DNA from 3 places in the Mycobacterium antarcticum genome. Region 3 is predicted to be linked to each of the others. Evidence: predicted binding sites of a transcription regulator. Region 3 holds the regulator's gene; each other region holds the start of a gene.

Region 1 (4,319 bases), 910 kb from region 3:
CTCGTCGCGGACCAACCGGGCGAAGGCACCCCCGACGTCGGCGACGAAACGCTCGTCGAGCTCGTCGCCAACCAGGCCACGAACGTCGTACGCCTTGATGACGCGGTTGACAGCCTCAGCGGGCCGAGACATAGATCTCCTTGCGAAGGGAACTCGTGCGGCCAGCCTATCGGCTGGCCTTCCGCGCTGCCGACGGGTCACGTCGATGAAGGCGGCTCTGGCTACTCCGTGGGGTCCGGCAACACGCGTAGATGTCCGCGCTTGCGCCCATTGTGCTCCGAGCGAGTCACCGGCGGGGCCATCAATGCGCCGCCGTGTACGCCCGTGACGGGATCCGAGAATCCGGCCGGAGGTCGCATCACCGCGGCGTCGCGGCCCTCGCGCACCGCATCGGCGAGGGCGACCAGGTCGTCTTCGTCGGAGTGCGAGGGCAACGGCCCCGCATGCCGTACCAGTTCCCAGCCGCGCGGCGCGGTGATCCGTCCGGCGTGCAACACGCACAGGTCCCAGGAGTGGGGTTCGGAGACGGTGGCGAGCGGGCCGACGACGGCAGTCGAGTCCTTGTAGACGAAGGTCAGCGTCGCCACGGCATAGTGCGGGCACCCGGGCCTGCAGCAGCGACGGGGAACGTTCACGGACACGAGGCTATCGCGCAGGCACGCGGTGGGTCGGCGACACGCGCAGCCCGCAACCCGCCGATCTCCAACCGTTACGATCGCCGAATGGTCGAGCGGCAGGCTGGGCGAACGAACCGCGGACGTCGGGAGATGCGCGGTCCGCTGCTACCTCCCACCGTGCCGGGGTGGCGCAGTCGGGCCGAACGCTTCGACATGGCCGTGCTCGAGGCGTACGAGCCCATCGAGCGGCAGTGGCACGAGCGGGTGTCCGGTCTGGACGTCGCGGTCGACGAGATCCCGCGCATCGCGCCGAAGGATCCGGAGAACGTCCAGTGGCCGCCCGAGGTGATCGCCGATGGTCCGATCGCCCTCGCCAAGCTGATACCTGCGGGTGTCGACGTCAGGGGAAACGCCACTCGGGCGCGAGTCGTGTTGTTCCGCAAGCCAATCGAGCGACGGGCCAAGGACACCATCGATCTGTCGGACCTGCTTCACGACGTGCTGGTGGCCCAGGTGGCCACGTACCTAGGGGTCGAACCGTCGGTCATCGACCCGACGATCGACGACGACTGACCCGCCCGGGGTCACGCCTGGATCAGATGATGCCGCGCTTGAGCCGGCGCCGCTCCCGCTCCGACAGACCGCCCCAGATGCCGAACCGCTCGTCGTGAGCGAGGGCGTAGTCGAGGCACGCGTCCTTCACTTCGCAGCCGAGGCAGATGCGCTTCGCCTCGCGGGTCGAGCCGCCCTTCTCGGGGAAGAACGCCTCGGGGTCGGTCTGCGCGCACAGCGCGTTCTCTTGCCAAAGTTCGTCGTCGGGCGTCAGGCCCACCTCGACGCGGTCGGGGACGACGCTCAGCTGTGGCCGCGCATTTACGCCACCCTGCGACGGCCCGGGATTGGTATGCGGTTCGTTGCCTACTGAGCCGAGCATCCGACTGTCGAATCGGATGACACGATCGAAATCTACGTGCTCATAAGACATCTTCCGCCTCCTTACCTGGTTTACGAGTTCCCTGTTGTCAACCCCACCGCGAACCGTCGCGGTCACTCAATTCGAACAAGTGATCGAATCTCGGTCTGCGGCACTGGAACCGGAAGCGAACCGGGAAATGACACTGATGTGATTAGACACGCGTTAGCTGCGGGGGTCAAGCGTTAGAACGGGTTTTCATACCATCCCGTGACCTAATGTCGGCGCGTCGGTTATCTGGCGTGTCGCGAAAGTGACCAAATCGGCCCCCGCCGTGGACCACCGTCGCGCTGGTGCGCCTAGTCTCGATCGGTGTGAAGGTCACTGTTCTGGTGGGCGGCGTCGGCGGCGCGCGATTCCTCCTCGGCGTCGAGCAGTACCTCGGGCTCGGCCAATTCGCGGGAATGGCAACGGGGCCGGCGGGTGACCACGAGCTCACCGCGGTCGTGAACGTCGGCGACGATGCCTGGATGCACGGCGTCCGCATCTGTCCCGACCTCGATACGTGCATGTACACCTTAGGTGGAGGTATAGATCCGAGCCGGGGCTGGGGCCATGCGAACGAAACCTGGCACGCGAAGGAGGAACTCGCCGCCTACGGCGTGCAACCCGACTGGTTCGGTCTGGGCGACCGCGATCTGGCCACCCACCTCGTCCGCAGCCAGATGCTCAGAGCCGGCTACCCCCTCTCCGAGGTGACCGAGGCGCTGTGCGCGCGGTGGCAACCGGGCGCCCGACTGCTGCCCGTCACCGACGACCGTAGCGAAACCCACGTCGTCGTCACCGATCCCGAGAGCGAGGCCGCCGACGCGGGTGCCAGGAAGGCCATCCACTTCCAGGAGTGGTGGGTCCGCTACCGCGCCCAAATCCCCACGCATGCCTTCGCGTTCGTGGGCGCCGACAAGGCCACCGCGACGCCGGACGCCCTCGCCGCCATCGCGGAGGCCGACGTCGTGTTCATGGCCCCGTCGAACCCGGTCGTCAGCATCGGCGCGATCCTCGCCGTGCCGGGAATCCGTGGGGCCCTTCGGTCGACGGCGGCGCCGGTGATCGGCTACTCCCCCATCATCGCCGGACGGGCGCTGCGCGGGATGGCCGACGAGTGCCTGTCGGTCATCGGGGTCGAGACCTCCTCGCAGGCCGTCGGAGCCCATTTCGGCGCCCGCTCGGGCACCGGCCTGTTGGACGGCTGGCTGGTCGACGAGGGTGACACCGCCGCCATCGACGGCATCGCGGTGCGCGCCATTCCGCTGATGATGACCGACCCGAAGGCCACGGCCGAGATGGTGCGCCACGGAATCGAACTCGGCGGCATCGGGACCGGCGCGTGACGGGTCCAGACCACACGCGCGATCACGGAGCGGCGGCTTCAGTCGAGATCATGCCCGTGCCGGGGCTGCCCGAGTTCAGGCCCGGTGACGACGTCGCGGCGGCGATCGCCGCAGCCGCGCCATGGTTGCGCGATGACGACGTCGTCGTGGTGACGAGCAAGGTGCTCTCCAAGAGCGAGGGCCGGATCGTCGATGCCCCGACTGATCCCGAGGCACGGGATACATTGCGCCGCAAACTCATCGACACCGAGGCCGTTCGGGTCGTGGCCCGCAAGGGTCGGACGCTGATCACGGAGAACGCGATCGGCCTCATCCAGGCCGCGGCCGGGGTCGACGGTTCGAACGTCGATTCCGCCGAGTTAGCCTTGCTCCCAGTCGATCCCGATGGCAGCGCCGCGACCCTCCGCAGCCGGTTGCGGTCGCTGCTGGGTGTCGAGGTCGGCATCGTCGTCACCGACACCATGGGACGCGCCTGGCGCAACGGCCAGACCGACACCGCCATCGGCGCCTCGGGGCTCGCCGTCCTGCACGGGTACGGCGGAGCCCACGACGCCCACGGCAACGAGCTCGTGGTCACCGAGGTCGCCGTCGCCGACGAGATCGCCGCCGCCGCCGACCTGGTGAAGGGGAAGTTGACCGGGATCCCGGTGGCCGTCGTCCGTGGTCTGACTTTGCGAGACGACGGCTCCAACGGACGCGCCCTCGTCAGGGCGGGCCAGGACGACCTGTTCTGGCTGGGCACCGCAGAGGCCCTCGACATGGGACGCCTGCAGGCGCAGCTGCTGCGTCGCTCCGTCCGCACGTTCACCGGCGATCCGGTGGACCCGGCCCTCGTCGAGGCCTCGGTCGCCGAGGCACTGACCGCCCCGGCGCCGCACCACACCCGCCCGGTGCGCTTCGTGTGGATCCGCGACCACGCGGTGCGCGTGCGCCTGCTGGACGCCATGCAGGACACGTGGCGCGCCGATCTGCTGGGTGACGGCCACCCCGCCGACGCCGTCGAGCGGCGCATCGCCCGTGGCCAGCTCCTCTACGACGCGGCCGAGCTGGTGATCCCGTTCATGGTGCCCGACGGCGCGCACACCTACCCCGACGCGACCAGGACGGCCGCCGAGACCACCATGTTCACCGTCGCGGCCGGGGCCGCGGTGCAGGCCCTCCTGGTGGCGTTGGCCGTCCGTGGCGTGGGCAGCTGCTGGATCGGCTCCACGATCTTCGCCCCCGATCTGGTGCGGCGGGAGCTGGATCTGCCGTCCGACTGGAACCCGTTGGGTGCCATCGCGATCGGACACCCGGAGGAGACGACGGGGCCCCGCGACCCCGTCCCCACCGAGGGACTCTTGACGATTCGATGACCGTGCACGCATCGGTCGTCGACACGCTGTGCCGTTGGCAGCC
Region 2 (4,319 bases), 2.1 Mb from region 3:
TGCAGTGAAGGCTAACCTAAGCTTGCGGCGGGGAGACGGGCACCTGCGAGCGGACGATGGCGCGATAGCGTCTCCGAGAGTCCACGTTGTTCAGACCCATGACAGGAAATCCCGATGCCCAGCCTGGCCGATGCCCTCGGTGAAGAGCCTCCGGCCACGGTGAGCGCCCTGCCCGACGACGTGCTGGCCCGCCTCGCCGAACACATCGAGGATGCGCGCCGCCGCCAGGCCGCGACGATGGACTCCGCAGCGACGGCCGCACTCAAGGGCGTGCCGCTGCCGTTTCGCGGCATGGTCCGCAAGGCGCTGCTCGGATGACGGACACGCTGAGCCGGATTGCCGTACTCCTCGGAGTCGACACCAGCGATCTGGATGCTCTGGTGTCGGTGCCGGACGACGACCTGAAGACACTGCACGCACAGATCGCCAACCGGCTCGCGGCCGACAAGCGACACCGGTTCGCGCGCGTGGCGGGGTTGGCTCAGACGATTCCCGGGCCGATTGCCGGAAAGCTCGCCGAGAAGTTCCTGTCGCCGGCCGGCGCCGCCCTCGTCGCCGAAGTCCTCGAGCCAGCCAAGGCACGCGACCTCGTCGATCGGATCTCGGTCGGCTATCTGGCAAGTCTGGCGATCGCCCTCGACCCGATCCGCGCCCAGCACGTCGTGCGGGCGGTCCCGGCCGCGCGCGTGGGCGAGGTCGCTCAGGAGTTGTTCCACCGCAAGGAGTACGTGGCGATGGCGGGGTTCGTCGGCGCCGTGGAGGTGGACGGCCTGTTCGCGTCACTCGGCGTGGCGTCCCCACATGACCTCCTCGCCGTGGTGCCGCTGCTGACGTGGAATGCCGATCTCGACCGCGTCATCGCCGAACTACCCGAAGCGCAGATCGACCAGATCGTCAACGACCTCGACGTCGGCGAACTCGCCGACCTGGCGCTGGCAGTAGAACCGCACCGGTTCGGACCGATCGTGCAGGCGGTACCGGTCGACACCGTGGCAGACATCGCGGGCGTACTGCTGGAGCGCGACGAGCACACCGCCATGTTGAGATTCGCCGGGGTGATCACCCCCGAGATGGTCTCCGCCGCTCTGAAGCAGGCGTCCGAGCCGCAGCTCCGCCGCCTGATCGCCGAGGTCGGGGCAGGCCAAATGTGGGCGGAACTCGATCGGCTGGTCGACGGTCTCGATCCCGAGAGCCGGGACCGGCTGGTCATCGCCTTCCGGAATGTGCCCGCAGAATCGCTGTACCCCCTACGGGTGGCTCGCCGTGACGGCCTCCTCGGCCGCACCGCCGCCGAGCTCCTCGACGCCGCACTCGATCCGAGGCCTTGACCGGCGCCGTGACCTGCGATTGCCGAGGGACGGTTCTGGGTACGACTCGTTGATGGTCAAAGCATTCGGATACAGAAGCAACGGTGGCCCCGACGTCCAAGAATTCCTCGACCTGGACATGCCCACGCCGATGCCGGGCGAACTGTTGGTGGAGGTGCGCGCCGCGGGCGTGAATCCCGTCGACTGGAAGATCCGCTCGGGCATGCTCGGCGCGGCCAGCGAAAGCGACCTACCCGCCGTGCTCGGCAGCGAGGTCTCCGGTGTGGTGCGAGGTGTCGGCAAGGACGTCGACGGCTTCTCCGAGAACGACGAAGTATTCGGTTCCGTCGCCACTGGTTCCGGTGGGTACGCCGAATACACCCTCGTCACCGCGAATGCCGCTGCGCACAAGCCCGTTCACGTGTCCTTCACCGACGCCGCCACGCTGCCGGTGGCTGCGGCCACCGCATACGACGGCGTGACCCAATTGGGCCTCGAAGAAGGTCAGACACTTCTGATCAACGGCATCGGAGGCGGTGTCGGCGTCGCCGCCGCCCAGATCGCCAGAGACTTCGGCATCAACGTCATCGGCACCGCTAGCGAGGACAAGCGGGCGCTGGTCGAGTCGCTCGGTGCCACGTTGATCGCCTCCGGGGACGATGTCGACGACCGCGTCAGGCAGATCCTGCCCGATGGCGTCGACGCGATCCTCGACCTCGCGGGTGGCCAGGCCCTGCAGGCCGTGGCCGGCCTCATCGACGACCGGACCAAGCTGATCAGCGCCGGTGATTCCGCGGTCGCCGACCTGGGTGGCCACATGGTCGAGCGCGACCGGACCCACCGGGTCCTCGAGATCGTCGCCGCGCTGGTGGCCGACGGCAAGCTCGATCCCCACGTCGAGGACGTCCGTCCGCTTGACGAGGCTGCCGACGCGGTGGCAGCCGTCGAAATCGGCCATGCGAGAGGCAAAGTCGTCATTCAGGTCAGTTGAGTTCGATCGGGATTTCGGGTCGTAGTCCCTGAAAACTCTTCTGTCACTTCAGTTTCACTGGTCACATCGGCGGGGCGTTCTGTCGGTGGGTCGAACTAGTGTTCGAGTCATGATTTCGGATCGGGTCACCACCGCGGTCGCCGCCTACCGCGCGGCGGCCGCGGAGCTGGCCGAGCTGGACTGCGACGCGTTCACCCACACCGAACTCCTGGAGCTGCTCGGCGAGGTGGAGACCGTCCCGTGGGCGATGCCCACCCTCGAACACCGGGTCATCGCCCGCCTGCAACGCGAAGCCGCCCCGACCGCGCTGGGCGCGAAGTCCTTGAAGGACGTCCTCACCCAACGGTTGCGAATCTCGGGCCGCGACGCCGCCCGCCGCCTCGCCGAGGCCACCGAACTGGGCCCCCGCACCGCGTTCACCGGAGAACCGTTGGCGCCCATGTTCGAGCCGACCGCCGTCGCGCAGTCCGAGGGACGGATCGGGCCCGAACACGTCACCGTGATCAGCGACTTCTTCACCACACTGCCCCACTGGGTGGACCCCACCACCCGCGAACAGTGCGAGACCGACCTGCTGGGGGTGGCGACCAAGTTCGGACCCGACGACCTCCGGCGAGCCAGCGCACGGCTGGCGATCCTGATCGATCAGGACGGCCCCGAACCCGATGACCGCGACCGCGCCCGCAAACGTCAGGTGCACCTCGGTCCGCAGCAGCCCGACGGGATGAGCCGCATCACCGGCTGGCTCACTCCCGAGGCGCGCGCCACCTGGGAACCGATCCTCGCCAAACAGGGCGCCCCGGGCATGTGCAACCCCGATGACTGCACACCGTGCACCTCGGGCACCCCCAGTCAGGCCCAGATCGACGCCGACACCCGCACCCTCGGCCAGCGCCAGCACGACGCGTTCGTCGCGCTGGGACGCACCGCGTTGTCCTCGGGAGAACTCGGCCAGCACAACGGGTTACCGGTCACGGTGATCGTGTCCACCACGGTGCAAGACCTCGAGAAGGCGACCGGCAGCGGCGTGACCGCCGGTGGGTCGCTGCTGCCGATGGCGGATCTGATCCGGATGGCGTCGCACGCGATGCACTACCTGGTGGTGTTCGACCAGCACACCGCCGAGGTGCTGCACTGCGGGCGGTCCAAGCGGATCGCCCCCACAGCGCATCGCATCGTGCTGCACGCCCGCGACCGCGGCTGCACCAAACCCGGCTGCACCGTCCCCGGCTACGGCACCCAGGTCCACCACGTCAACGGCTGGGCCAAGAACCACGGACAAACCAACATCGACGAAGAAGTCCTCGCCTGCGGCGCGGACAACCGCCTCGCCGAACACGGCTGGACCGTCACCATCGGACCCAACGGCGTCGAATGGATCCCACCCCCCGAACTCGACACCGGCCAACCCCGCATCAACTACCACCACCACCCGCAGCGGTTGCTCGCACCCGACGACGACGGTGACGAAGGCGACGGGCACGCGGCGTAGCTGCGCGTCCGCGCGGGGCTACCCGCGCGGCAAGCCCAGGATCCGCTCGGCGATCACGTTCAACTGGATCTCCACCGTGCCCCCGCCGATGAGGAATGCCGGCACGAACATCTCGTTGGAGACCACGTCGGCGGGTGCGTGCCGGAGACTGGCCCCCGGACCGATGAGGTCCAGGGAGATGGCTGCGGTCGTGCGACCGAGTTCCGCCGACGCGGCCTTCACCACCGACGTTCCCGGGCTGAGGCGGTCGCCGTGGAGCTGACGTACCGATTCCCGATAGTTCAGCGCCGCAACGCCGGTCGTCTCGGCGACGATCTCCCCGAGCGCCTCGATGGCGTCGGCGCGATCTCCCCAGTACGAACCCTCGTCGATGATCCTGCGCACGCGGTCGTCGTCACCGAGTGTCATCATCGAGCTGATCGTCGTCCGCTCGCTCCCCAGCGTGGTCATGGTCAGCGCCCAGCCCTCGCCGCGCTGCCCGAGTAGTAGGTCATCGGGCACGAAGACCTCGTCGAGGAAGACCTCGTTG
Region 3 (4,319 bases):
TGTTGCGTGCCGGGGCCAGCGAGGGTGGTCTCACCGGTTCCATCGACACCCGCGTCGCGGTGCTCGATGCCATGGGGGCCGACGAGCGCAGCGCCACGTAGCATTTGCCCATGGCCTTGAACGTCGACGTCGTCCGCGTGTTCACCAGCCCGAACGGCGACTACGGAAACCCGCTCGCGGTGGTCGACGCCAGCCTGGCGCCGCCCGCCGAGAGGCAGTGGATCGCCGCCCAATTGGGTTACAGCGAAACTATTTTCATCGATCTGCCGGCTCCGGGTGCGGGTACCACCACGGCGCACATCTTCACGCCCGTCACGGAACTGCCGTTCGCGGGGCATCCGACCGTTGGCGCATCGTGGTGGCTGAGGCAGCGCGGCACCCCGGTCAAGACGTTGCAGGTGCCTGCGGGCGTCGTCCAGGTGAGGTACGAGGACCGGCCGGATGGTGAGGTCACGGTGATCAGCGCCAGGGCAAAGTGGGCGCCGGAGTTCGCGATGCACCGGTTGGCATCGGTGGACGACGTGCTCGCGGCCGGAGCCGACGACTTCGACGCCGACGTCGGTCACTACGTCTGGGCGTGGATCGACGAGTCGGCGGGAACCATTCGGTCACGGCTGTTCGCCAACAACATCGGCATTCCCGAGGACGAGGCGACCGGCGCGGCCGCGGTACGCATCACCGAACAGCTGAGTCGCGACCTCGTCATCACCCAGGGCCAGGGTTCGGAGCTCCGTACCACGTGGAGTGCCGAGGGATGGGTCGACGTCGCGGGACGTGTCGTCGAAGACGGGGTCCGTCGGCTCGACTGATCGGTCAGGGAGACGGCACGCCGCGATGGGCGCGCAGCGCCTCGATCTCGCGTTCGAAGTCGGCAGCGGACGAGAACGAGCGGTACACCGATGCGAAGCGGAGGTACGCGACCTCGTCGAGATCACGGAGGGGGCCCAGGATGGCCAGGCCGACTTCGTTGCTGGGCACCTCGGGTGACCCGGCGGCCCGAACGGCATCCTCCACCTTTTGCGCCAACAGGTTCAAGGCATCGTCATCGACGTCGCGCCCCTGGCACGCCCGGCGAACGCCCTTGATGACCTTCTCGCGACTGAACGGTTCGGTGACGCCACTGCGCTTCACCACGGCGAGTACGGCCGTCTCCACCGTGGTGAACCTGCGCCCGCACTCCGGGCAGGAGCGGCGGCGCCGGATCGCTTGACCCTCGTCGGCTTCCCGGGAGTCGACCACCCGCGAATCCGGGTGACGGCAGAACGGACAGTGCATCTCCGCTCCTTCGCCGCGTGCTCTTACTCCGGTCGCATACGAGCGTACCGTTGCACGGCAGTGCGTTTCACGGCGCATGCTGCGGATCAACCCACCGGCGCGATGAGCGACTGCCCGGCGTCGACCGCCGCGGAGTCCAGTTCGTTGAGATCGCGGATCTCGGCCACTATCGCACCGACCGCAGCGTCCGGTGCGATCCTCTGCGCCAGCTGCTCCAGCGATTCGCCTGCCTGCACCTGAACCACGGCCAACCGCGCCGGGGAGGGTGCCGGTGACTCGTGGGTTCCGCCGAGCTGCGCAACCAGGCCGAGCCACACGGTGATGGCCGCGGCGACGAGCGCCAACATCACGGTGGCCAGCGGGGTCACCGGCCTGCGCCGGTGCGATGCGCGCGACATCAGCACTCCGGTGCCGCGGTAGTTCAGCGGTGCGCCGGCCGGCCGGTGCGGCTGGGGCCCGCGCCTCGCGGCAGACGTCGTCCGGCGCACCGGCCGCATGGGCCGCACGACGAGATCGGTGGGGTCTTCTCGGGTGATGATGGTCATCTGGCGGGCCTTTCGCATGGTGTCCGTTCGCTCCTGTGTTCGAATGCTAATCGCTCAGGTGTTCGATGACTAGAACATGTGATCGAACTGTTGCAAACGGTATCGCGACCCACCGACACGTCCGCCCGGCCAAAGAATTGGCACGACACGCGTCGAACACATGTTTGATTCTGCCCTCGGGTAGGACTACATTCGGCGCCATGAGTGACATCAACGACACGGTCCTGACCGAACGTCAGCGCACCATCCTGGAGGTCATCCGGAGCTCGGTCACCACGCGGGGATACCCGCCCAGCATCCGCGAGATCGGTGACGCCGTGGGCCTGACCTCGACGTCGTCGGTCGCGCACCAACTCCGCACGCTGGAACGCAAGGGCTACCTGCGTCGCGACGCCAACCGACCGCGCGCGGTCGACGTGCGGTCCGCAGACGATCCCTCGCGGTTGGCGGGGCCGGTCGTCACGACCGACGTCGCAGGCTCCGACGCCCTGCCCGTACCCACCTTCGTCCCCGTGCTCGGGCGCATCGCCGCCGGCGGACCGATCTTGGCCGAAGAGGCAGTCGAAGACGTGTTCCCGCTACCGAAGGAACTCGTCGGTGAAGGGTCGCTCTTCCTGTTGAAGGTGGTCGGCGAGTCGATGGTCGACGCCGCGATCTGCGACGGCGACTGGGTCGTGATCCGCCAGCAGAACGTGGCGGACAACGGCGACATCGTCGCCGCGATGATCGACGGCGAAGCCACCGTGAAGACCTTCAAGCGCACCGGTGGTCAGGTGTGGCTCATGCCCCACAACCCGGCCTTCGACCCGATCCCCGGTAACGACGCGGCCATCCTCGGCAAGGTCGTCACCGTCATCCGCAAGATCTAATACTCGCGGCCGACGGCCGGCTAACCCTTGGTGAAGCCGTTCGTCAAGGCGAACTCTTCACTGGCGAACCAGATTTCGGCCCTGGCGCGGTCGTACTGGCCCGTTCCGGGCATCCAGTACAGCCCCGTCTTGGTGTCGGCCTTGATCGGATAGCCGGCGGGTGCGTCGAAGGGGTCGTCCATCGCCAGTCGCAGCGACGTCTCCGCGACCACTGGCTCGGTGAACTGGATCGCTGCGTGCCGACCGCTGGGCGGCCCGCTGTCCGGCTCCGGCTCCAACTCAGGATCCGGCTCCAACTCCGGCTCCAGCTCTGGCTCCAGCTCTGGATCCGGATCGGGTACCACTTCGGCCTGCACCTCGGTGTGCTCGTAATCGTCGGGTTGGTCGACCCGAGGGTCGTGAGAGTCGTCGAGGGCGGCGAACCACGCCGTCTCCCGCTCCTCGCCTGACGTGACGATCGGTGTCGGCGCGGTGTCGATCACGTCCTGATCCGCGGACAGGTCGGCCGCGAAACCGTCGGCCACGCCATGCCGATCGTCGGCGGGAAGGTCGTCATCCTCGCCGGAGGGCATCGCCCAGCCACTCCGCCGCTCGTCGGCCTCGGACTTGGCGGTGCTGATCGGTCCGGAGTCGAAGTCGTCGCGATCGTGGTCGTAATCATCGTCGTATTCGCCGTGCTCATAATCGCCGTCGAAGCCGTCCAACGGTGCCCGGTCGTCGTGCCTGCGCCGATTGAGCAGGACGGCCGCCGCCACCACCCCGATGAGCACCACGACCGGCACGATGCCGAGCAGCCACCACCAGTTCGGGCGGAACCACGTCGAATCTCCCTCCGACGGGGTGTCGGCAGCACCCTGCGCCTGCGGAGCAGCACCGCCCGGTACCTCCAGGCCCTGCAGCTGCGATTGCAGACTGGGCGGCTCGGTGGTGAACGCGTTGGTCTTCCCGTTCCAGGAGATGGCGCCACCGGAGAACTTCTGCGTGACGACGTCATCGCTCTCGGTCTGGTCGGCCGTCGGCGCGCCGAGTTCCCCGGTCGCTCCGCCCAGCTTCGTCCACGCGGCGTTCATCGCCCCGCGCACGATGACGGCTCCGAAGTCGGGTGTCCAGAAGATCACCGGCCGATCGGCGGCGGCGAAGCTCGCGATCTTGCTCATCGGCGCGAGGCCGCCGTCGTCTTCGCTGCTCGTCGGGAAGCCGAGATCGCCCTCGGGTCCGCCCACGCTCTCGTACTTGGCCAGTACCTGTCCGGTCAGGACGTTGGCACCGGTCGTGGGGCTGTAGAAGATCTTCCCACCGGCATAGTTCTGCCCCGCGCCGTCGGTGCCGATGCCGTACTGCTCGCCGTCGGCGGCGCCGAGGGGCCCCAGGGGCCCGCCAGCCGACCTTCGCGCCGCGGCGATGGCCGTGGTCACGTCGCCGGGAACCTGCAGCCCTCCGAGCTGGTCCGCCAGCTCCGGGGGCGTCGTCGTGAAGGTGTTCGTCTTCCGATTCCACGTCAGCTGTCCGCCAGAGAACGTCTGGCTGACGTCGTCACCGCGATAGCTCTCGTCGTCCGTCGGAACGCCCAGCACACCCGCCGAGCCGCCGAGTTGGTCCCACGCGGCGTTGATGGCGCCCCGAACGACGT

Evidence for each region. Region 3 encodes LexA, which represses DNA repair genes until DNA is damaged. Its sites were predicted from a motif close to CGAACANNTGTTCG; they were not measured.
Region 1: the regulator LexA is predicted to act here: its motif matches at 1,675-1,688, upstream of cofD (2-phospho-L-lactate transferase).
Region 2: the regulator LexA is predicted to act here: its motif matches at 2,390-2,403, upstream of QUE68_RS27415 (HNH endonuclease signature motif containing protein).

What each region holds. Positions count from the first base shown of each region.
Region 1 is NZ_AP027291.1:4,475,626-4,479,944, forward strand. Features, by position in the region: gene QUE68_RS21980 (phosphomannomutase/phosphoglucomutase) at 1-132, opposite strand, end outside; gene QUE68_RS21985 (DUF3499 domain-containing protein) at 222-635, opposite strand; gene QUE68_RS21990 (metallopeptidase family protein) at 768-1,190, shown strand; gene QUE68_RS21995 (WhiB family transcriptional regulator) at 1,213-1,476, opposite strand; gene cofD (2-phospho-L-lactate transferase) at 1,905-2,921, shown strand; gene QUE68_RS22005 (coenzyme F420-0:L-glutamate ligase) at 2,972-4,276, shown strand; gene QUE68_RS22010 (NUDIX hydrolase) at 4,273-4,319, shown strand, end outside.
Region 2 is NZ_AP027291.1:5,641,966-5,646,284, forward strand. Features, by position in the region: gene QUE68_RS27395 (siderophore-interacting protein) at 1-1, opposite strand, end outside; gene QUE68_RS27400 (hypothetical protein) at 115-318, shown strand; gene QUE68_RS27405 (hypothetical protein) at 315-1,328, shown strand; gene QUE68_RS27410 (NADP-dependent oxidoreductase) at 1,381-2,298, shown strand; gene QUE68_RS27415 (HNH endonuclease signature motif containing protein) at 2,408-3,790, shown strand; gene QUE68_RS27420 (acyl-CoA dehydrogenase) at 3,809-4,319, opposite strand, start outside.
Region 3 is NZ_AP027291.1:3,562,164-3,566,482, forward strand. Features, by position in the region: gene QUE68_RS17490 (alpha/beta fold hydrolase) at 1-101, shown strand, start outside; gene QUE68_RS17495 (PhzF family phenazine biosynthesis protein) at 111-809, shown strand; gene nrdR (transcriptional regulator NrdR) at 814-1,275, opposite strand; gene QUE68_RS17505 (LysM peptidoglycan-binding domain-containing protein) at 1,362-1,820, opposite strand; gene lexA (transcriptional repressor LexA) at 2,021-2,689, shown strand; gene QUE68_RS17515 (LGFP repeat-containing protein) at 2,710-4,319, opposite strand, start outside.